DNA from 3 places in the Rhodococcus sp. NPDC056960 genome. Region 2 is predicted to be linked to each of the others. Evidence: riboswitches for the same ligand, from Rfam matches in the RefSeq annotation. Region 2 holds a riboswitch; each other region holds the start of a gene.
The links. A riboswitch is a leader RNA that binds a small molecule or an ion and turns the genes downstream of it on or off. The one in region 2 is predicted to bind thiamine pyrophosphate.
Positions count from the first base shown of each region.

Region 1: linked by a shared signal. The riboswitch ahead of ACFTWF_RS17645 (TenA family protein) and the one ahead of ACFTWF_RS05755 (3-oxoacyl-ACP reductase) in region 2 are both predicted to bind thiamine pyrophosphate.
Region 3: linked by a shared signal. The riboswitch ahead of thiO (glycine oxidase ThiO) and the one ahead of ACFTWF_RS05755 (3-oxoacyl-ACP reductase) in region 2 are both predicted to bind thiamine pyrophosphate.

Region 1 covers NZ_JBHURF010000010.1:122,193-129,992, forward strand. The annotation lists gene ACFTWF_RS17615 (DUF4185 domain-containing protein) at 1-244, shown strand, start outside; gene ACFTWF_RS17620 (GNAT family N-acetyltransferase) at 310-585, shown strand; gene ACFTWF_RS17625 (DUF3558 domain-containing protein) at 569-1,105, shown strand; gene ACFTWF_RS17630 (DUF3558 domain-containing protein) at 1,102-1,629, shown strand; gene ACFTWF_RS17635 (MFS transporter) at 1,713-2,954, shown strand; gene ACFTWF_RS17640 (carboxylesterase/lipase family protein) at 2,947-4,500, opposite strand; TPP riboswitch at 4,607-4,702, shown strand; gene ACFTWF_RS17645 (TenA family protein) at 4,696-5,418, shown strand; gene ACFTWF_RS17650 (ABC transporter substrate-binding protein) at 5,403-6,443, shown strand; gene ACFTWF_RS17655 (ABC transporter permease) at 6,421-7,242, shown strand; gene ACFTWF_RS17660 (ABC transporter ATP-binding protein) at 7,235-7,800, shown strand, end outside.
Region 2 covers NZ_JBHURF010000003.1:111,937-119,736, reverse strand. The annotation lists gene ACFTWF_RS05765 (CitMHS family transporter) at 1-879, opposite strand, end outside; gene ACFTWF_RS05760 (LLM class flavin-dependent oxidoreductase) at 1,000-2,295, opposite strand; gene ACFTWF_RS05755 (3-oxoacyl-ACP reductase) at 2,297-3,061, opposite strand; TPP riboswitch at 3,111-3,214, opposite strand; gene ACFTWF_RS05750 (MarR family winged helix-turn-helix transcriptional regulator) at 3,288-3,740, shown strand; gene ACFTWF_RS05745 (organic hydroperoxide resistance protein) at 3,743-4,165, shown strand; gene ACFTWF_RS05740 (oxidoreductase) at 4,185-5,063, opposite strand; gene ACFTWF_RS05735 (CocE/NonD family hydrolase) at 5,104-7,092, opposite strand; gene ACFTWF_RS05730 (pseudouridine synthase) at 7,288-7,800, shown strand, end outside.
Region 3 covers NZ_JBHURF010000003.1:380,210-388,009, reverse strand. The annotation lists gene ACFTWF_RS06960 (thiazole synthase) at 1-375, opposite strand, end outside; gene thiS (sulfur carrier protein ThiS) at 368-592, opposite strand; gene thiO (glycine oxidase ThiO) at 596-1,663, opposite strand; TPP riboswitch at 1,661-1,773, opposite strand; gene thiE (thiamine phosphate synthase) at 1,798-2,496, shown strand; gene ACFTWF_RS06940 (NUDIX domain-containing protein) at 2,497-3,255, opposite strand; gene ACFTWF_RS06935 (hypothetical protein) at 3,381-4,760, shown strand; gene ACFTWF_RS06930 (glutamate ABC transporter substrate-binding protein) at 4,757-5,734, shown strand; gene ACFTWF_RS06925 (tetratricopeptide repeat protein) at 5,743-7,800, shown strand, end outside.

The DNA.
Region 1 (7,800 bases), on a different contig from region 2:
CAACCAGTACCTCGGCCAGTTCGTCGCGATGTACACCGATGCCGGCAACTCGGTGGTCATGCGCCGCTCCGACCGTCTCGAATCCGGCTGGAGCGAACCCGAAGTGCTGGTGAGCAGCCGGGACGTGCCCGAGTTGTACGGCGCGTACATGCACCCGTGGGCGCAGGGATCCGATCTGTATTTCCTGGCCACCACCTGGTCGGACTACAACGTCATGCTGCTGCGTACCAACCTCGCGGACTGACGGTAATCTGCGAGTGACAGCGTGCGCGGGACAGCGCGCACGCCACACGAGCAGAGGAGCGATCTGTGGCGGCCACGGTGGAGCACGACGTGTCGGAATCCCGGTTCGAGGTCTACCTCGACGGTCAGCTGGCCGGATACGCCGACTACTTCGAGCGGAACGGTGCCCGCGACTTCCACCACACCGTCACGTACCCGCAGTTCCGCGGGCAGGGGCTGGCCGCCGTGGTGGTGAAGGCCGCTCTCGACGACACGAAGACCAGCGGGCTCGCCGTGATCCCGTCGTGCTCGTACGTGGAGAAGTACATCGCCGAGAATCCGAGCTATGCGGAGCTCGTCTGATCCGGTCCGCCCTGCCGTCCGCGCGACGTGTCTGATCGCGGCGGCGGTCGCCCTCGCCGGCTGCGGTTCCGGCAGCGGTTCGACGGATCCGGCGGCGTCCGCGCCGGCCACCTCGGTGGCCCCGCAGCCCGGCGCGTTCGTGGGTGAATGCGGCTCGCTGACCGACGCCGAGGTGTACGAGCGGGCGGGCATCTCCGGGCTCGCTCCGGTGTCGCGCAACGGCATCAAGTGCCGGTGGGAAGCGGGCCCCGAGCGGTACGTGATGTTCACCTGGTACCGCGGCAGCCCCATCGACCGGGAGCGGTCGGTGGCCAAGGGCATCGGTCACGAGGTCCACGACCTCGAGATCGCCGGGCACCGCGGATTCTCGTCGCAGAACGTCGGCTTCTGCGAGGTCGCGCTCGCGACGGGTTCCGACTTCGTGCACTGGCTCGTCCGCTACGGCAGCGGCGCCACACCCGCCGACCCGTGCGCGGCGCCGACCGCGCTCGGTGAGCTCACGTTGGAGAAGGCCAAATGACGGCAGGTCGCCGGCTCGCCGCCGCGTTGGCGTCGGCGATGCTGCTGGCCGGCTGCGGCACGTCGGTCACCGGCACCGCCCTGCCGGAGGGCGCGTCCGCCTCCGGAGACGGCGGCTCGCCGCAGTTCGACAAGCTCCTGCGCGAGTGCGACGCCGTCCCCAACGACAAGATCGCCGAGACGCTCGGCGGCGACGGCATCGACCAGTACTTCTACGGTGCGGTGTGCATGTGGACGGTGTCGTCCGCCGCCGGGTCGATCGACGTGACGTTCGGCTGGTTCGAGAACAACTCGTTGCAGCGGGAGCGGGGTGTGGCGGAACAGCTGGGGTACCAGGTGGAGGCCACGACGATCGCGGGCACGTCGGCGTTCAGCGCCCGGCGACCGGGTGACTCCGCGACGTGCGGGATCACGGCCGCCTACTCCGGCGTCATCACGTGGTGGGTGCAGCAGCGGTCGGGCACCGGCGACCCGTGTGTGGGCGCCCGCACCCTCGCCGAGCTGACCCTGCAACGCAACCAGTAGCGGCCGAAATTCGCTCGCGGTCGCCCCGACCTCGCTGTTAGCGTCGAGGGACCACCGATCGAGCCGACCAGAGGACCCTTGCCGTGACCGCCACCGAGACGGCTGTGACTCGTCGGTTCGGGCCCCTGATCCTCCTGAACGTCGCGACCCTGTTCTCGTCCACGGGCAACGGCATCGTCATCGTCGTGCTGCCGTGGCTCGTGCTCGAGCAGACCGGTCGCGCGTCCGACGCCGCGATCGTCGCGGGCGCGGCCACCCTCCCGTTGTTGCTGTCGAGCCTGTTCGCGGGCACGTTCGTCGACCTGTTCGGCCGACGCCGCACGTCCCTGATCTCCGACTGCCTGTCGGCCCTGTCCGTCGCGGCCATCCCGGTCATCGCGATTACGACGGGTCTCACCGTCACGGTGATCGCCGTTCTCGCCGCGATCGGCGCCGCGTTCGATCCGGCCGGAATCGCGGCCAGGGAGTCGATGCTGCCCGCCGCCACGGCGTCCGCGGGGTGGTCACTCGACCGGATGAACAGCCTCTACGAGGCCAATTACAACGTGGCGTATCTGGTCGGGCCGGGGATCGGCGGCGTCCTGATCGCCACCGTGGGGGCGGTGAACACATTGTGGGTCGCCGCCGCCGGGTTCGTACTGTCCGTCGCGACGATCGCGTTCCTCCGTCTCGAGAACGCCGGCAGACCGGACCTTGCCACGCGCCCGACGTCCATCTGGCACGGCACGCTCGAGGGCCTGAAGTTCGTGTGGCACAACCGTCTTCTGCGCACCATCGCGCTCGTGGACATGGCGGTGGTGGCGCTGTACATGCCCGTCGAATCGGTGGTGTTCCCGGTGTACTTCACCGAGTTGGACAAGCCCGCGCAATTGGGTTCCGTCCTCATGGCGCTGAGCATCGGCGGCGTGGTGGGTGCGCTCGCGTACGGGCCGCTCGCGCCGTTCGTGTCGCGCCGGATGCTGATGCTGGTGGCGGTGACGGTGCTGGGCGCGGCGATGGTCGCGATGGCGTTCCTGCCGCCGCTGTGGGCGATCCTGGCGCTGGCCCTGCTGCAGGGTCTGGTCTTCGGTCCGGTCGGCCCGATCGCCAACTACGCCATGCAGACTCGCAGCCCGGAGCACATGCGCGGACGAGTCACCGGAGTCATGACGTCCACCGCGTACGCCGCCGGACCGCTGGGGTACTTGCTGGCCGGCCCGCTCCTCGACAAATGGGGGATACAGCCGACGTTCTTCGTGCTCGCGATCCCGGTGCTGATCATCGGGCTGGCGTGCTTCGGGTTGCCCGTGCTGAAGGAGTTGGACGCAAAGGTGCCGGTCAATTGAAGCCCATGACGTCGTTGCCCCAGGCGATCCGCATCTCGTGGTCCGGGTCCTGCACGAGGGTGTCCGCGCCGTCGATCAGCAGGGTGGAGCGGTTCTCCTCGTCGTAGGGCGCCCAGTGCTTGGACCCGTCGAGTGCGGCGGGGACGCCGTGCCGGGCGAACGCGAGCCAGCGGCGCTGGATCCGGCCCGACACCTCGAGCGCCGTCTTGCGGCCGCCGAGCCAGAACGTCGGGTCGATGTTGAGGGTGTCGAAATTGCCGAACACGTACGGGAGTTCGGTGGCGTGCCCCGCTCCGATGCGTGCGGCCTTGAGCATCGGCGTGGCCTGATCGAACCGGTACATCCACGTCGGTGAGTGGCGGCTGTGCGCGTCGGCGACCCACAGCGCGGGCATCCGGAACGCGGCGTCCCGGGACATCGCGAGTGCGCCCTTCGGTTTCCCGCGGTCCGGGTACACCGACAGGATGTCGGCGAGCCGGGCGGCGGGCAGTTCGGGGTGATCCGTCGCGATCGCCCGCAGCATCTCCTGCACCGAATCCGACGTGACCGGCAGCAGAGGCGATTTCATGAATTTGAAGATCGACGACTCGTCCTTGTTGGAACCGATGATGAGGGGGATGCGGTGGGAGTAGCCCTTCTGGAATGCGGCCACCGGGTAGCGCGGCAGGAAGTCACGGTCCACCACGGGCGCCATCGCCAGTGTGCCGGGGATCTTGACGGGCACCTCGTTGACGAGGGTGTCGCTGGCCTCGATGATCGTGCGGTACGGCAGGCGCAGCAGCGTGTCGATCTGCCCGGGCGCCACGTCGAGGATGTCGAGGAACTGTTTCCCGACGGTGGCGGCCCGCTCACCTCCGTAGACGGACGTGGCGGGTGGGCTCTGCGCGATCGCGCGGTGGAACAGCCCTTCCGCGCTCGGACACGTCATCAGCGTGGTGATCGACCCGGCCCCGGACGACTCCCCGAACACCGTCACCTCGTCCGGGTCGCCGCCGAACGAGGCGATGTTCTCGCGCACCCATTCGAGGGCCGCGACCTGATCGCGCAGCCCGCAGTTGGTCTCGAACACCCGGCCGGCGGTCGAGAACGACGACAGGTCGAGGAATCCGAGCGCCCCCACCCGGTAGTTGAACGAGACCAGCACGACATCCCCGAGGGTGGACAGGATGCGCCCGTTGTAGATGCCCTGCGCCGCGGTTCCCAGGCAGTACGCGCCGCCGTGGATCCACACCATCACCGGCCTGGGCGTGCCGTCGGGTCGCGGCGCCCACACGTTCACCGACAGGCAGTCCTCGTCGATCTCGAGTCCGGCGTCGATCGGGACGGCGGTGCTGTGCCCCTGCGGCGCCATCGGGCCGAAGTCGACGCAGTCGCGCACACCCTCCCACGGCGCGGGCGGGACCGGCGCGCGGAACCGCAGATCGCCGACGGGGGCCGCGGCGAACGGGATGCCCTTCCATGCGTAGACGTCGCCCTCGGGGTAGCCGCGCAACTCGCCGTCCCGGGCACGGACGACGAGCGTGTCGCCGGACTTCTCGACATCCACGGACGAATCTCCTCACGCAGCGCGTACCGGGAATCTCTGGCCAAACTACCAACGATGAGCAGGCAGGGCCTTTCCTTCCCGGACACGGGCGGTGCTAGGGTCGGCTTGTTCTGACACGGGGTGCTCCGCACGGGCGGGGCTGAGAACACACCCGGGAACCTGCTCAGGTAATGCTGACGAAGGGATGTCAACGTTGTGAATAGCTCTGTCCAAGACGCTGCCGGCGCCGGCCAGCACGCCCGATTCACGGACCACTTGTGGGACCGGACGAAGGTGCTGCGCGAAGCGATCGACGAACTCGAGTTCCTGCGCCGCCTCGGTGACGGGACGCTGCCGCTGGACGTGTTCCGCACGTACATCGAGCAGGATTTCCTGTACCTGACCGGGTACGCGAAGGCGCTGTCGCTGGTGGCCGCGCATGCACCGGGTCCCGTCGAGGCGGGTTTCTGGGCGGGTTCGGCAGCCGAGGCCGCCACGGTCGAGGCCACCCTGCACCAGAATCTGCTGACCAGCGGACGGCTCCCCGCGTCGGACGCGGATCCGCAGCATTCGCAGGCCTGCCTCGGGTACATCTCGTACCTGACCGCCGTGGCAGCCACGGAACCGTACGCGGTGGCCGCGGCCGCGGTGCTGCCCTGCTTCTGGATCTACGCGGACGTGGGACGCCGGCTCGCGGCGAGCGCCCGTGACGTGCTCTCCGCCGACCCGTCGCACCCGTACGCCCAGTGGGTGACCACGTACGACGCGGAGGAGTTCCACGCCGCCGTCGCCCGGGCCCGCGAGTTGGTGGACGCCGCCGCCGAGGCCGCGACCGATGCCCAGCGTGAGGAGATGGTGGAGGCGTTCGTGATCGCCAGCCGCTACGAACTCATGTTCTGGGACACCGCACTCAACAAGCAGGAATGGCCGGCGTCGTGACACTCTTCTCTCGCACCAAGCGCGCTGCCACGGCAGCCGTCATCCTCGTCTCCGCCCTGTCGATGCTCACCGGCTGCGCCGGTGACTCGCAGTCGGACGACACCATCCGGTTCGCACTCGACTGGACCCCGAACACCAACCACACCGGTCTGTTCGTCGCGCAGCAGCAGGGCTATTTCGCGGACGCCGGACTCGACGTGCAGGTACTGCCGTACAACGACACCTCCCCCGACACTCTGGTCGATGCCGGGAACGCCGAGTTCGGGGTGAGCTTCCAGAGTTCTGCGACGTTCTCGAAGGCGGCGGGCGCGCAGACCACGTCGGTCCTGGCCCCGCTGCAACACTGGGCGACCGGCATCGCGGTGAAGGCGGATCGCGCCGACATCACCCGCCCCCGGGATCTGGACGGCAAGATCTATGCCGGTTTCGCGGACCCGGACGGCGAGGAGACGCTGAAGCAGATCATCCGGAACGACGGCGGCAAGGGCGAATTCACCACCGTCACGCTCGGCACGTCGGCGTACGAGGCCGTCTACTCCGGCACCGCCGACTTCACCGTGTCGTTCTTCGGCTGGGAAGGCATCGAGGCCGAGCACCAGGGCACGCCGATGCGCTACTTCCACTACACCGACTACGGCTTCCCCGACGCCTACGCACTGGTCATCGAGGGCAACGAACAGTGGATGGCCGATCATCCCGAGCAGGCCCGCAAGTTCGTCCAGGCGCTGCAACGCGGCTACCAGTTCGCCGCCGACCAGCCTGATCAGGCGGCGCAGATACTGATCGATGCGAACCCCGGCGCCTTTCCGGACGAGTCCCTCGTCAAGGAGAGCCAGCAGATGTTGTCGTCCGAATACATGAAGGACAGTTCCGGCAAGGTCGGAACCCAGACGGCCGAGAAGTGGGCGGGATACTCCGGCTTCCTGTTCCAGCACGGCCTGCTCACCGGCCCCGACGGGGCACCGCTGACCACGGAACCCGACTGGTCGACGTATTTCACCAATGAGTACCTCGCTCAGCCCTGACACGAGTCTCGGCACCACGGCCCCGGGCACGTCCTCGCTGCTGCGACGGACGGTGCCCGCGGTCGTGGTCGTGGCGCTGCTACTCATTGCCTGGCAGGCGTACGTGACGGTCAGCGGTATCCGGCCGCAGGTGCTGCCGTCTCCGCTGCGCGTCGTCCAGCAGGGTTGGCGGGCGCGGGACGCCATCTCCGGTCACGCGTCCGCGACGCTGCAGGTGACCCTGATCGGCTTCGCGGTGTCCCTGCTCTGCGCCTGGGCGCTCGCGGTGCTCGTGGACTTCTCGCCGTGGCTGCGGCGCGCGTTCGTTCCGCTGTTCGTGGTGTCGCAGACGCTGCCGATCATCGCGATCGCGCCGCTGATGATCATCTGGTTCGGTTTCGGGCTGCTGCCGAAGATACTGGTGATCGCCCTCGCCACGTTCTTCCCGATGACGATCGGCCTGATCGAGGGTTTCGCCGCGGCCGACCGGGAGGCGGGTGCGCTGCTGCGCAGCATGGGCGCCTCGCGGTGGCAGGAATTCCGCTACGTTCGGCTCCCGTCGGCGATCCCCCGGTTCTTCACCGCCCTGCGGATCGGCATCACGTATGCCGTGGTGGGTGCCGTGTTCGCCGAATACGTCGGTGCGACGTCCGGTCTCGGCATCTACATGGCGACGCAGAAGAACTCCTTCCGCACCGATCTCGTGCTGGCCGCCGTCCTCGTGACGGCCGTGATCAGCCTCAGCCTGTATCTGCTCACGTTCGCGGTCGAACGCGTCGTCGCCCCCTGGATCAAGAACGAGAGGGCCCGGCATGAGTGAGACCGCGCGCGTCGCACTGTCCGGTATTTCCAAGGGATTCCCGGTGCGCGGCGGCATCCGGCCCGTCCTCGACGACATCTCGTTCACCGTCGAACCCGGCGAGTTCGTGTCGGTGATCGGCCCCAGCGGGTGCGGGAAGAGCACCGCGTTCGCCATGCTCGCCGGTCTCGACCGACCGGACTCCGGCACCGTCACCATCGGCGGCGAACCCGTCCGTCCCGCAGGCAGCGTCCCCTCGAAGTGCGCGTACATGCCGCAGAAGGACCTCCTGTTCCCGTGGCGCAGTGTCCTCGACAACACCACCCTCGGCCTCGAGGTGCAGGGCGTACCCCGCAAGGAAGCGCGGGACAAGGCCCGCGAATTGTTCTCCGTGTTCGGTCTCGGCGGATTCGAGGACGCCCGCCCCAGCCAACTGTCCGGCGGGATGCGGCAACGCGCCGCGATGCTCCGCACCGTCGTCCAGGACCGTCCGGTGCTGCTGCTCGACGAGCCGTTCGGCGCCCTGGATTCGTTGACCCGCACCGAGATGCAGACCTGGTTGCAGGACGTCTGGCAGCG
Region 2 (7,800 bases):
GAACAGCACCGGAATCGGCAGGACGTCCATCACGAGCACGACGAGCAGCGACACCGTCACGAGCGCGTTGAACCACAACAGCTTCGGTCGCAGCGTGGGCCGCTCGGGGTCGAGACCGTCGACGAATCCTTCGCCGCCGTCCGAGCCGGCGTCGCCGGAACCGCTACCGGTGCGGGGTGCGTCGCCGTTGCCGCCGGAGCCGGTCGCGGCCCGGCGGAGGCTGGAGCCGGCGGAGACGAGGAGGCGCTCGTCGGTGAGTTCGAGCGTGCCGATGCGACGGCGTTCGCTGTAACCGAGCTGGATGGCGAACAGCAGCACGACGACCAGTCCGACCACCAGTGAGGGGATCATCGGGACGAACACGTCGGACGGCGAGATGCCCAGCGCCGAGGCGGCCCGGACCGTCGGTCCGCCCCAGGGAACGATGTTCATCGCGCCGTTCGCCAGGCCGGCGACCACCGTGAGCACCACGGGGCTGACCTTCAGCTTCATGTACAGCGGCAGCAGCGCAGACGTCACGATGATGAACGTCGTCGACCCGTCACCGTCCAGCGACACCACCATCGCGAGCACCGCGGTGCCGACGACGAGTCGCATCGGGTCGTTGCGGACGAGCCGGAGGATCAGTTTCACCAGCGGATCGAACAGGCCGACGTCGATCATGATCCCGAAGAAGATGATCGCGAAGAACAGCAGCGCGGCGGTCGGCGCCAGCGACTTGATCCCGTCGGTGATCATGTCGCCGATGCCGAGACCCGCCCCGGCCGCGATACCGAATGCGACCGGGACGGCGATCAACCCGACCACGGGAGTGGCCCGTTTGGACATGATCAAGAACATGAACACGGCCACCATCAGAAAGCCGAGTGCTACCAGCATTGCCACTCCTCGTCCGAACTCGAGTCGCGATGTGATCGCGATTACAGCAAGTGTCGGGGAGAAGGGCGCTCACAGTCACTGTTGCGTACGTAGAGAAGGTTGTGTTCTTTGTGGTGGCAACTATCGCTGACCCCGGAGATGGTCACGCAGGGTCGCTGTCTCATACTGCGCGCGGAACAGCCCCCGCTTCTGCAGGACCGGGATCACCTCGTCGACGAACTCGTCGAGGCTGCTGGGGTAGAGCGGCGGCATCAGATTGAACCCGTCGGCCCCGTCGTGGCGGAACCACATCTCGATCTCGTCGGCGATCGACTCCGGGGTGCCGATCATGGTGCAGTGCCCGCCGCCTGCCGCCAACGTGCCGAGCAGCGACTGGACGGTGGGACGGTCCTTCTCGATGATTCGCAGGATCGTGTCGTATCGACCCTGCGGTCCGGTGAACTCCGACAGCGGCGCCAGCGCGGGAACGGGTGCGTCCAATTCCCAGGCGCTGCAGTCCTGCTGGACGAACATCGACAGCTGCGCCAGCGACTGCTCGACCGGGAGGAGCGCGTCGAGTTCCGCCTTCTTGCGGTGCGCTTCCTCGGTGGTCGAGCCCACGTAGGTCACGAGGCCGGGCATCACCGTCACCGCATCCGCGTCACGGCCCGCCACGCGGATGCGGCGTTTCACGTCGGCGTAGTAGTTCTGAGCGGCCGGGAGGTCGTAGGCGACGGCGTAGATGCCCTCGGCGCACCGGGCGGCCAGGTCGCGACCCTGATCGGATGCGCCCGCCTGGAACAGCACCGGACGTCCCTGCGGAGAGTGCGGCACGGTCAGCGGGCCGTCCACCAGGAAATGCTTGCCCCGATGTTCGACCGGACGCACCTTCGCCGGATCCGCGAAGGCGCCCTCCCGGTCGAGCACCAGCGCGTCGGGCTCCCACGAATCCCACAGCGCGAGTGCCACATCGACGAATTCCGCGGCACGCGAATAGCGCTCGTCGTGTGGCGGCATCTCCTCGAGTCCGTGATTGCGCGCCTCGGCGTCGAACATCGACGTCACCACGTTCCAGCCGGCGCGGCCGCCGCTGATGTGGTCGAGCGACGCCAGCATCCTGGCGGCGTGGAACGGGGTGTAGAACGTCGTGGACACCGTCGTCACCAGCCCGACCCGCTCGGTGGCCCGCGCCATCGCGGACAGCGCGGTGAGCGGTTCGAGGAACCACATGCCCCCGGTCGCGGGGTCGCGCACCGAATGTCCGTCGGCGAAGAACACCGCGTCGAGGCAGCCCCGCTCCGCGGTCTGCGCCAGTTCCTCGTAGTAGGTGATGTCGCAGAGACGCTCCACCTGCGAGGCGGGATGCCGCCACGCGGCGCCGTGGTGGCCGCAGCTGTAGAGGAAGGCGTTGAAGTGCAGTTGCCTCGTGTCGCTCATGTCAGTCCTTGACCAGTCCGCCGTCGACGACGAGGTTCTGGCCGGTCACCGCGCGCGACCACGGGGACGCGAAGAACAGCACCGCGTCGGCGAACTCTTCCGGGGTGGTGACCCGCTGCAGCGGCGTGCTCGAAGCGATGAGGTCGAACACCTCGTCGGGAGTGGCGGCACTCGCGTCGGTGGTGCGGAGCAGCCCGCCCGAGACCATGTTGACGGTGATGCCGTCGGGACCGAGGTCGGCGGCGAGGGTACGGGTCAGCGACAGCGCCGCGGCCTTGGCGGCCGTGTAGTCGTGGTACGGGACGACGGGGTTCTGGAACAGGTTGGTCCCGATGTTCACGATCCGGCCGAACCCGAGCGAACGCATGCCCGGCAGTGCGGCCTGCGTGGTGTGCAGGGTCGCCTTCACGCTGCCGCGCAACTGCGCGTCGAACGCATCCCACGTGATGACGTCCGCCCTGTCGCGTGCGTCGCCGTTGAAGGAGAAGTCGGCGAGCGCGTTGTTGATCACCGTGGTCACCGGTGAGCCGAAGTGCGCCTCGGCCGCGGCGAACAGCGCGGCGACCTGTCCGGCATCCGTGACGTCGGCCCGGAGCGCGACCGTACGGTCCGCGCCAAGGGAAGCGGCGAGCTCCTCGGCCGCCTCCCGGCTGTTGCGGTAGTTCACGATCACCCGCGCGTTCTGCTCCGCGAACGACCGCACGAGGGCGGCGCCGAGGCCCCGTCCACCACCGGTCACCAGGACGATCTGCTTGTCGAGCTGCATGCTGTCACCTTCCGTTCGGTCGGCGACGAGATATTCGGAGCGGCGCGTACGGCCGTCTCCGCGACATCCCTTCGCCGGCATTACCCAGTTCAGGTTCGACGGGTGTGTTCTCAGCCGCCCGGCTCTCGCCGGGCAGCACCCCGTGTCACTGGCGAACAGTGTATGCCCAGTCACCACTCCGGCCATTATGGTTGTGCACAACCTAGTTGTGTGCAACTATTTGGTGGTGACCGACAACCTCGCCCTCGACCGCCAGGTGTGCTTTGCCTTGTACTCGGCATCGCGGGCCATGACGGCGAGATACCGGTCGATGCTCGACTCGCTGGGAGTGACCTACCCGCAGTACCTCGTGCTGCTGGTGCTCTGGGAACAGGACGGCCGCGGAGTGCGTGAGATCTGCGATGCCCTGGACCTCGACACCGGCACGCTGTCGCCACTGCTCAAGCGCCTCGACGCCCTGGGCCTGGTCGAACGCCGCCGCTCGTCGGCCGACGAGCGCCGTGTCGGGATCCACCTCACCGAGAAGGGTGCCGGTCTCCGCGCCGCAGCGGAGGACATTCCCGCGCAGCTCGCCCACTCGACGGGAATGGACGTCGACGAACTCGTCGCCCTCCGCGACACCCTGTCGAGGCTCACCGAATCGCTCCACAGTTTCCCCACCCGTACAGGAGAGAAGTAACCATGAAGATCGTGTACACCGCCGAAGCCCTCGCCACCGGAGAAGGCCGCAACGGCCACGCGCGCACGTCGGACGGCCGGCTCGACGTGAACCTGGCCATCCCCACCGAGATGGGTGGGTCCGGCGACGGCACCAACCCCGAGCAGCTGTTCGCCGCCGGATACGCCGCCTGCTTCCACTCCGCACTCCAGTTGGTCGGCCGTCAGGCGAAGGCGAACGTCGCCGACTCGGCCGTCGGTGCCCGCGTCGGCATCGGCTCCACGGACGGCGGCGGATTCGGGCTCGCCGTCACCCTCGAGGTCTCCCTGCCCCACCTGCCCCGCGCGGAAGCGCTCGAGCTGACCGAGAAGGCGCACCAGGTGTGCCCGTATTCCAACGCCACCCGCGGCAACATCGACGTCACCCTCGAGGTCACCGAAGACTGACACCTGCGCGGGCGTCGGGTCACCCGAACTTGTACTCGACGCCCGTCAGGTTCTCCGACAGGGACCACAGCGCACCGGCGGTCTGCTCGTCCCGCGACTTCTTGTTGGAGCCCACCACTTTCGGATGGCCGCGCTGCTCGAACAGTCCGTCCGGCCCGATGTAACTTCCGCCGATCACGTCGGGAGCGGTCGCGGCGTACAGCATCGGCAGCGCCCCCATCTCCGCGGACTGCGCGAAGATCCGGTTACCGACCGCCAACAGTTTGTCCTGCACGGACTCGGTGTGCGCCTGCAGATTGGTCGAGGCGTACCCCGGATGCGCGGCGACCGCCTTGACGGGTGATTTCGCTGCGGCGAGCCTGCGCTGCAATTCGTACGTGAACAGCAGATTCGCGAGCTTCGACTGCCCGTATGCGCTCCAGCGGTTGTATTTGCGGTGTTCCCAGTTGAGGTCGTCGAGGTGGATCGTTCCCGCCTGATGCACCGCACTCGACATCGTGGCGACCCGATCGGTGATCTTGCCGAGCAGCAGCCCGGTCAACGCGAAGTGCCCGAGATGGTTCGTGCCGATCTGCATTTCGAAGCCGTCGGCGGTCGTGCGCTGCGGCACGGCCATCACGCCGGCGTTGTTCACCAGCACGTCGACGGCATCGATGCCCGCCGCGAACTCCCGCACGGAGGCGAGATCGGAGAGATCGAGACGGCGCACCTCGGCGTTGTCACCGATCGACCGCGCGACCACCTCTCCCTTGTGGGTATTGCGACAGGCCAGGACGACGTGCGCCCCCGCCTGCCCGAGTGCCCGCGCCGCCACCTCCCCCAGACCGCTGTTGGCGCCCGTGACGACGAACGTGCGGCCACTCTGATCGACGATGTCCGAAGCTGTCCACTTGGTCATGATTTCAACCCTACGGATGCCGGGGCGCGGCGTGAACCCGTCACCACGCCCGCCTTCCGACCAGCGGCAGATTGAGGAAACTCGGCCGGTCCGGCGACAACGCGACGTGCTGCGGTTTCAGCCCGCTGTCGGCCAGCATCGGTCCGAGCGGCAGATACCGGGGAATGCTCCCCGCGTACACGTCGACGCGCAGTCGGTGGCCCGGTTGGAGCATCGCGTCGGTCGGCACGAAGTTGATGTCCACCGGCGTCACCTCGCCCGGCACCAACGGCTGCCGCGACTCCACCGTCAGGTAGTGGTGGGGTTCGGAGTAGTCGCCGTTCGCCGACTTCGTGCTCTTCGAATCGTCCACGGCCCGCATGGAAGCGGTGAGGGCGCCGTTGGTGAGCGGCGTCGACGTGCCGTCGGGCGCGACGTCGTTCAGCGTCACCGCCCAGAACCCGTCGGGGGCGTCGAGCACGGTCTCGAGATGCAGATTGACCGGACCCGACAACTCCGTCGGCTGCGCGACGGGTGCGCTGGTAAACGTGAGCCCCTCGGCCTCGTCGAACCGGGAATCCTTGCTGCACACCGATCCGAGGACGACGGCCGCGCCCGCGGTGCCCTGCACACCGTCGCGGGAGCAGAGCCCGCGAAGCCCGGGTGCGACCGTGAGTTGCGTTGCATCACCGGGTTTCGCCGACACCAGGCTGCCGTCGTGCACGGCGTGCCCCGCGGTGCCGCTGGGAGCGCCCGACAGGTACATCCGCTGGTAGTCGACCCCGGCGCGCGGGAACTGATCGGTGGTGGTCCAGCCGTTGCCCTGCTGATACAGCGTCACCGGGCCGTACCCGTCGATGCCGTTGTCGATTCCCTTCAGCCACTTGTCGAACCACGCGCGTTCGAGGACGTCGAGCCGCGGCGGCGCGTCCTGCTCACCGAAACCGCCCCCGAACGAGATGTGGTAGGCGTCGCTCATGATCAGTTGCTTCTCGCCCGCGGGCAGCGGGATGTCGTTGTAGACGCGCGGCTCACTGTTCGCGAAGATGTCGTGCCAGGCGCCGTAGAGCATGGTCGGCACCCGGATGTTCCCCGCCTGCGCCTTGCGCTCCTCGTAGAACTGGCCGTCCTGCGCCACCCGCAGCGTGCCGGGGTCGAGATCGCCGATCTTCGTCGCCGTCATGGCCTCGATCAGTGCGGGGAACAGTGTCAGCGGATCCCGCAACCGATCCTGGAGCCATTGCTGATCGAAGCGGCCCTGCGCGAGGGCCTGGACGTCGGGGACGAACTTGAGACCGTTGACCAGCGTCAACCACAGCGGCATGAAGCCCACCCCGAGGCCGCCGCCGGTTCCGACGATGTCGCGGAGCAGGTCGTTGCCCGGTTCGGTCGGGAAGATCGCCTTCAGCGCAGGCGGCTGGTGTCCCGCGGCCTGCAGCGAGTTGATGCCCGAATACGACACCCCCGCCATCCCGACCGTGCCGTCGGACCATCCCTGCTTGCTCATCCAGTCGATGACCTCGACGGAATCCTGCTGCTCGAGCGGACCGAGCGCCTGCCACTCCCCCTGCGAGAAGCCGGTGCCGCGCGCATCGACCACCACCTGGGTGTATCCGTTCCGGACGAGGTCGCGGTTGACGCCGAAGACGCGCATGCCGCCACCGGTGAGCACCTTCGCCGCCTCGCCGACGCCGTCGAACGGTGTTCCGGCGAGATCGAGGGAGTTCACCAGGTCGACGACCGTGTGCTCGAGTCCCGGCACCGCGAGCACGGAATCGACGAGGTTACCGACCAATTTCGTGTACGGCGTGACATTGAGGACGGACGGCATCCTGGTGTCGATCGGCGTGCCCGAGGCGTCCGCGGGGCGATACACGTTGGCCTTCAACACCGTTCCGTCGCTCATCCTGATCGGAACGTCCCAGTCGATCGCGATCACCGGGTATTCGGGCGGGGCGTCGACCGCGGCGTTCCACTGCGCGGCCGCCGCTCCCCCCGTCGGATCGGCCGACGCCGTCAGCGCCGGAGCGACGGCGAGACCCACCGCCATCGCAAGAACAACTGCCACCGCACCCGGACGAAACGCCCATCGACGCACGATCACCACGAACCCCGTGAAAATCCTCCGATGACGCGCCTCAGCGGCCATCAGGGTGGCCCGCGTCACAAACTTACCGGATAGTAACCATGAGTCCTCCCGCGGTCAACGACGGGTTTCGGCACCCTCTCGACTACCGTGGCGAAGGTGCCCGACGCCCCACTTCCCGTCCGCGACGGCCTCAACCCGACGCGCCTGAGGATGCCGGACGTCGGCTCGTGGCCCACCGTGCTCGAGTACCTGGTCGCCCGATTTCCGCACGACGAGACCCGCCTCCGCGAGAAGGTCGGCGCATCGGAAGTGGTCGACGAGCGCGGGCAGCCGATCACCGCGGCCACGCTGTTCGCACCCCGCAGGTTCGTGTACCTGTACCGGGACCCGCCGGTCGAGAAGCGGGTGCCGTTCGAGATCGAGATCCTCCACCGCGACGAGAACCTCCTCGTCGTCGACAAACCCCACTTCCTGGCCAGCACCCCGCGCGGCGCCTACGTGGCCGAGTCGGCGCTGGTCCGGTTGCGCCGAGACCTCGACCTCCCCGAGCTGACGCCCGCGCACCGGCTCGACCGGTTGACCGCCGGGGTGCTGATCTTCACGGTGCGGCGCGAGGTCCGGCGCGACTACCAGTCGCTGTTCGATCAGCGGCGGGTGGTCAAGGAGTAC
Region 3 (7,800 bases), 270 kb from region 2:
TGCCGCGCTGACCAACTCGATGGCGTCGGGCATCAGGGTGCGTTCGTCCGCGATGACCTCGAGCTTCACCCAGTCGGTCTCGAGCGCCTCGCGGGCGAGTTGCGCCGTCAGCACCGCCTCGGCCGCGCCGCGGCACCCCGCGGTATTGGGCAGCGGCGCGATGTCGAGCCTGCGCAGCAGGTCCAGCACGCCGGTGCCGCCCGCGGCGTCAACCCGGCGCATCGCGACCGTGGTCAGCTCGGTGCCGGACGCCACGAGGGCCTCCTCGAGCACGGTGAGGTTGGCGGCGCCGCCGGTGCCCATGATCAATCGAGACCCGAACGTCCGTCCCGCGATGGTGAGGCCCTTCTGCAGGCCGGGAGTCGCGTCAGCCACCCTGCACCGCCGTGAGGATCTCGATCTCCCAGCCTCGGACCACCAGTTCGTCCCACCGGGCGCGCGGGAACACCGCGCCGTTCACCGCCACCGCGATGCCCTTGGACGGCAGGTTCAGCACCTCCAGCAGCCCGGCGACGGTCAGCGGTTCCGCGAACTCGTGGTCCTCGCCGTTGACACTGATGCCGATCGGCACCACTACTTGCTGCTCACTCATCTCTTACCTCGCTACCTTCTCGAAACGTTCGGGGTCGGCGGCTTTCGCCTCGACCAGTGCCGAGCCCTCCAACAGTGCCACCGTCGCGTCGGCGGTCACCGGGGTGAGCAGGATGCCGTTGCGGCCGTGCCCCGTCGCCACCACCACACGATCGGACACCCGGCCGATCAGAGGCAAATTGTCCGGGGTCATCGGGCGCAGACCCGCCGCGGTCTCGCGCAGTTCGTACTCGCCGATCGCGGGCATCAGCGCCTCGGCATCCGCGATCAGGTCGCGGACACCGGCCACCGTGACCTGTGTGTCGTTGCCCGATTCGTACTGGGTGGCTCCGACGACGATGCCGTCGGCGCGCGGCACCAGGTACGCGGGCCGGCCGTGGACGCTGCCGCGGATGGTGCGTCCCGGCGCGGGGGTCACCCCGGGACGGGCCCGCAACCGCAGGATCTCGCCCTTCACCGGCCGGACCGGAAGTCCCGGCCACAGGGCCGGCGACGCGATGCCGGCGGTGACCACGATCTGGTCCGTGTCGAGCCCGTCGAGGCTCTGCACGGCCTCACCGATCAGCTCCACTCCCGCGTCGACGGCACAGCGCCGCAACGCCTGCAGCAGCAGCCTGTTGTCGACAGCCAGTTCGTCGACGGCCAAGAGCCCCAGCCGGACTCCGCGGCCCAGCATCGGTTCGAGGGCCCGGACCTCGGCGCGGTTCAGGATCTGCAGGTCCCGCCCCTGCTCACCCACCCATTCCGCGATGGTCCGCAGGTCCTCGGCGTCCGCACCGTCCAGGGCGACGGTGAGCGAACTCTCCGACGTGAACAGGTCGACCCCGGCCCCGGCCTCGAGTTCCTTCCCGAATTCGGGCCACCGGTCGAGCGATGCGCTCCCCAGTTCGAGGACGCTCTCCTCACCGGGCCAGCCCTCGGACAACGGGGCGAGCATTCCGCCCGCCACCCAGGACGCTCCCGAACCGATCGACGGGTCGTACAGCTTCACCGACCAGCCGTTGCGGGCTGCGCGCCACGCAATGGACAGGCCGATCACTCCGCCTCCGACGACGGATACCGATCTCGCCATGAACTCCACCTCACTTCCTGCGCCGGCATGATCCGGGTCAGGTATGACGGTCGGGCTCGGCGTGAGCCCCTCTCAGCCCCACGTTCCCCGGGACTCCCGTGTTGCACTTTCACCGTAGAGGCTACCGTCATGCCGTGACCACCACGCACCACAGCAACCTCACCGACCGTCGGCGCCGCCTCGGAGCGGCGCGCTTGTACCTGTGCACCGACGCCAGGCGCGAGAAGGGCGACCTGGCGCAGTTCGCCGAAGCCGCGCTGTCCGGTGGCGTCGACATCATCCAGCTCCGGGACAAGGGCTCGGCCGGCGAGAAGAAGTTCGGCACGATGGACGCCCGGGACGAACTCGCGGCGCTGTCGGTGCTCGCGGCCGCGGCCAGGCGGCACGGTGCGCTGCTCGCGGTGAACGACCGCGCCGACATGGCGCTGGCGGCCGGGGCGGACGTGCTGCACCTCGGTCAGGGTGACCTGCCCGTTCCGTACGCGCGGACCGTCGTCGGTTCCGACGTGCTGATCGGCCGATCCACCCACAGCCGCGCGCAGGCCAGCCTCGCGGCCATCGAGGACGGCGTCGACTATTTCTGCACCGGGCCGGTGTGGGCCACGCCCACCAAGCCCGGCCGGACCGCGTCGGGCATCGATCTGGTGCGTTCGACCGCCGACTCGGCGACCAACCGCCCGTGGTTCGCGATCGGCGGCATCGACGAGGCCCGCGTTCCGGAGATCCTCGCCGCCGGGGCGACCCGCATCGTGGTCGTGCGCGCGATCACCGAGGCCCGCGACCCGCAGGCCGCCGCACGCTCGCTGTCGGCCCTCCTGCAGCAGAACGCCTAGTTACGGCTGATCCAGCCAGCCCAGCACCGTCGCCGGCGTCAGGACCACGACGGTGGCCGGCAATTGTTCGACCAGGTCGGGGTCGGTGGCGACGACCGCGGTGACCGTGCCCAGCGTGGTGCCGTGGCCGACCGGTTCGGTGAGCAGCCCGACCGTGTCCGCCGACTCGAGCACCTCGATGCGCGGCAGCCACCCGTACGTGCCGTCGGGCAGGCGCACCGTGCGGGGCAGCGCCTTCGACAGCTGCGGCAACGCACCGCGCTCCCCCAGCACGTCGTGCCTCGCGAGCAGCAGTCGCATCTCGGTGGTGCGCAGTCGCGGCCATCCCGCTTCGAATCCGGGGTGCAGGGGCAGGCCGGCGACGTCGGTCTCCCGTACCCAGCGGAGTTCGGTGCTCTCCCCGTTCGGAACGGTCGGCAGCGGGCGCTCGGCGTCGGCGATCACCGTGGTGTAACTCCAGCCGCTCGCCACCTCCATGGTGACGACCTCGGTGCGGACGCGGATGGCCGCGCTGTCGATGCCTGCTTCCTCGTGCGCCTCACGGACCGCGGCGTGGGTGGTGGTCTCGTGACTGTCCCGGGCACCGCCGGGCAACGCCCACGTCCCGCCCTGGTGGCTCCACGCAGCCCGGTGCTGCAGCAGCACGGCCGGCGTCTCGTCCGGCAGCGGCGCACGCAGCAACAACCCGGCCGCACCGTGCTTGCCCCAATGACGACTGCCGTCCGGCCCGGTTGCCCAGCCGTCACCGTCACCACGCATCGACTACCCCTGTCCGACCTGATGGGTCACCCTGCAGTTCCCTCACACTAACGGTTTCTCCCGGAACTGCCCGTCGGCAGCCGGGAACCGACTGCTGCTTATATGCTCCCCACCAAGGTGCGGCCGTGACACGGGAGGGGTGCGAGGTGGTTCTGCGTGAGGCGCCGTCGATCGAACCCACCGGCAGCCGCGCACTGTCTGCCGCCGCGGACGACGACGTCGACCCCGCGGTGGCGCGCCGCAAGGAACTGCGCGCGTTCCTCGCATCGACTCCGGCCAAACTCACCGCACTCGGCGCCCTCCTGGTCCTGCTCACCCTCCTCGCCGGATTCGTGGCCGCATCCACCGTCAACGGCCGGGAAGCCACGCTCGACACCGTCCTCGCCGAGACGGAACCGCTGTCGTTCTCGGCGCAGAACCTGTACAGCGCCCTGTCGGTGGCAGATGCCGCGGCCACGACGGCGTTCATCTCCGGCGGTCTCGAACCGCCCGAACTGCGGGACACGTATTCGCAGGCGATCGGCACCGCGTCCGCCGACCTCGTGTACGCGTCGGGCGGACTCGCCGCGAGCGACGTCGACAGCCGGCGTCTGCTCGCCTCCATCTCCAGCGACCTCAGTGTCTACTCGGGTCTCGTCGAGACCGCGCGGGCCAACAATCGCGTCGGTAATCCGGTCGGCGCCGCCTATCTCAGCGAGGCTTCCACGCTGATGCAGACGAGCATGCTGCCGATGGCGCAGGAGTTGCACGCCCTGCAGGAATCCGACGTCGCGGACACCCAGCGGGACTATTCGCGGCCGCCCTGGTTCGCGCTGATCCTGGTGCTGATCGCGCTCGTCGCACTGATCGTCGTCCAGGTCGTGCTCGCTAGACTCAGCCGGCGGACATTCAATCTCGGGCTGATGCTGGCGTCCGCGTGCACCGCGATCCTCCTGGTCTGGATGCTGGTGGCCGGGCTCGTCTCCTCCGTCGACACCAATCGCGCACTCACCCAGGGTGCGCGCCCGATGCACGAGTTGACCGCGGCGCGCATCCTCGCCCAGCAGGCGCGCACCGAGGAGACGCTGAAACTGGTCCGCCGCGATTCGAACGGTGACTACGACGCCGTCTTCGAGGACAAGTCCAGCCGGCTCGACGCCGTCCTGGCGAACTACCCGAAGGACGCCGGAACGGTCGGTCGCGACGAGGTGGCCCGGGCCCAGCAGGCGTGGACCGACTGGTCCTCGGCGCACGACCGGATGAACGAGATCCTCGCCCGGGGCGACTTCGTCTCGGCGGCAGCGGTGGCCATCGGGCCGGGACCCGCCGACTCCGCGGCCCAGTTCACCGCCGTCGACGACGCGCTGACCGACGGAATCGCGGCCGCTCGCGACCATCTGCGATCCCACGTCGCGTCCGCGGCGCGCGTGCTGACCGCGCTCGGTTCGGGTGCCCTCGTGCTGACACTGATCGCGTTCGCCGGAATTATCATCGGGTTGTGGCCTCGGTTGCGGGAATACCAGTGAGGCGCCGCCCGATCGTGCTGCTGCTCCTGGCGGCCGTGGTCCTGATCGGCGGATGTGCCCAGTCGAGTCCGGAGCACGTCGGATCGCCGAGTGTCTCGTACACCGAACCCCCGTTGCCCGCGGCCGCGACACCTGCCCCCGAGGCCGGCGCTGCGCCGACGACTCCCGCCGAGGACTGCGGTGACCCCACGGCGAGCCTGCGTCCGTTCCCCGACGACTCCGCGGCCCAGATGCCGACGGTCGACGCCATCCGCGCGCGGGGGCGTCTCGTCGTCGGCCTCGACACGGGCAGCAACCTGATGAGTTTCCGCGACCCCACCACCGGTGCCATCGAGGGCTTCGACGTCGATGTCGCCCGGGAGATCTCGCGGGACCTGTTCGGCGACCCCGATCGGCTCGACTACCGCATCCTCACGTCGGCCAATCGGGAGAAGGCACTCCAGGAGTCGATGGTCGACATCGTGGCGAAGACGATGACCATCACCTGCGACCGCAAGGAACGGGTGGCGTTCTCGTCCGAGTACTTCGCAGCGCAGCAACGGGTGCTCGTCGTGAAGGGCTCGCCCATCCACGGTGCCGCCGACCTCGACGGCAAACGGGTCTGCGTGGTCAACGGCACCACGTCGCTGACACGGTTGCAGCAGGTGGCACCGAAGGCCGACATCCTGACGGTTCCCATGTGGTCGGATTGCCTGGTGGTCCTGCAGCAGGGACAGGTCGACGCGGTGACCACCGACGACACGATCCTCGCCGGCCTGGCGTCCCAGGACCCGTACCTCGACATCGTCGGCGACAGCATGGGCGCCGAACCGTACGGCATCGGCATCACCAAGGCGAACGACGACCTGGTGCGATTCGTCAACGGCACCCTCGAACGCATCCGCCGCGACGGAACCTGGACCGAGATGTACGACCGATGGTTGTCGATGCTGGGACCGTCTCCGGGCCCGCCGCCCGCCGTGTACCAGGACTGAGGGGACGTATGCCGCAGCATTCGAAGAATCCGGAGTCCACCCCGGACGTCGCCACCCAGGCCGCGGTCCGGGAGGCCGACGAAGGCCCGGCGACCCAGGCCGCGGTCCGGGAGGCCGACGAAGGCCCGGCAACGCAGGCGGCGGTCCCCACATCGGATGACGGCCCGGCCACGCAGGCGGCACCCACGTCCCGGCCGTCCGGCGCGTCCGGCACCGGACGCTCGACGCGGTCGCCGCGCACCCGTTCCGGTCAGCGTCTGCGTCTCGGCGGGGGTCTCGTCGAGGTTCCCGTGGTGACGACACTCGACCCGGCGTCGGCCGTGATGACCGACCCTAAGGTCCCGGAGGACAAGCGGTTCTGCTGGAAATGCAACAAGCCGGTGGGCCGCGCCGGTGCCGTGTCCGAGAGTTCCGAATTCGGCGTGTGCCCCTCGTGCGGAGCCACATTCGACTTCCGGCCGCTCCTCGGCCGGAACGACCTGATCGGCGGCCAGTACGAGGTGCAGGGCTGCATCGCGCACGGCGGTCTCGGCTGGATCTATCTGGCCATCGATCGCAATGTCAGCGACCGGTGGGTGGTGCTCAAGGGCCTGTTGCATTTCGGCGACGCCGAGGCTCAGGCCGTCGCGGTGGCCGAACGGCAGTTCCTCGCCGAGGTGGCCCACCCGAGCATCGTGAAGATCTTCAACTTCGTGGAGCATCCCCGTGCGGACGGGACTCCGATGGGCTACATCGTCATGGAGTACGTGGGCGGTCATTCGCTGCGGGACGTCCTGTCGACGCACGCACGACCCGAGCGGATGCCGATCGAGCAGGCCATCGCCTACGTGCTCGAAATCCTGCCCGCACTGGCATATCTGCACTCCACCGGGCTGGTGTACAACGACCTCAAACCCGACAACGTGATGGTCACCGAGGACGCTCTCAAGTTGATCGACCTGGGTGCCGTCGCCGGCATCGAGGACTACGGCTACCTGTACGGCACGCCCGGGTACCAGGCTCCGGAGATCGTCCGGACCGGCCCCACCGTGGCCTCCGACATCTACACGGTGGGGCGCACACTCGCCGTGCTGACGCTCGACATGCCGTCCGACAAGGGCCGCTATCTCGACGGGATCCCGTCTCCCGAGGACGCGCCGCTCCTCGCCGAGTACGAATTCTTCCACCGACTCCTGTTGCGCGCCACCAACCCCGATCCGACCCGGCGGTTCGCGTCGGCCGAGGAGATGGCAGGTCAGCTCACGGCCGTGTTGCGGGAGGTGCTCGCGCAGCAGACCGGCGAGGAGCATCCCGGGCTGTCCACCGTGTTCAGCAAGCAGCGAACCACGTTCGGCACCGACGACGCGGTCGAGCAGACCGACGTCTACGTCGACGGCGTCGAAAGAGACCGGAACCTCGACCCGCTGTCCGTCGCCCAGGCGTTGGCGGTGCCGCTGATCGACCCGGCCGATCCCAACGCCCCGCTGCTCGCCGCCGCGGTGCACAGCGAACCCCAGCAGACGCTGGATTCCATCCGGCACGCCCGGGAGAGCGGGATCGAGCGGGTCGTCGGCGACGCGGACGTGTCGTTCTCCCGGGAACTGACGCTCGCCGAAATCAAAGCGCACCTCGATCTCGGCGACGCCGACACCGCCCGCGGACTCCTCGCCGGCGTGCAGGAGGAGATGGGCGGCAACTGGCGCGTCGACTGGTACGCCGGACTCACGACGCTGATCGACGGCGAATACGAGACCGCGTTCTCCCAGTTCGAATCCGTACTCCAGGCGATGCCCGGCGAGACGGCACCCAAGCTTGCGCTGGCGGCCACCGCCGAACTGATTCTGCCGCACTGCGAGAGCGACGATCATCCTCGGTGGCGGACGTTCGCCGAGAAGTACTACCGGACGGTGTGGCGGACCGACCACAGCATGGTGAGCGCAGCGTTCGGACTGGCCCGGCAACTCACCGAACGAGGCGACCTCGCCGGTGCCGTCAGCGCCCTCGACCAGGTTCCCGTGACCTCCCGGCACTTCACGATGGCCCGGATGACCAGTGTCCTGATGTTGTTGTCGGGCAGGCCTATCGAG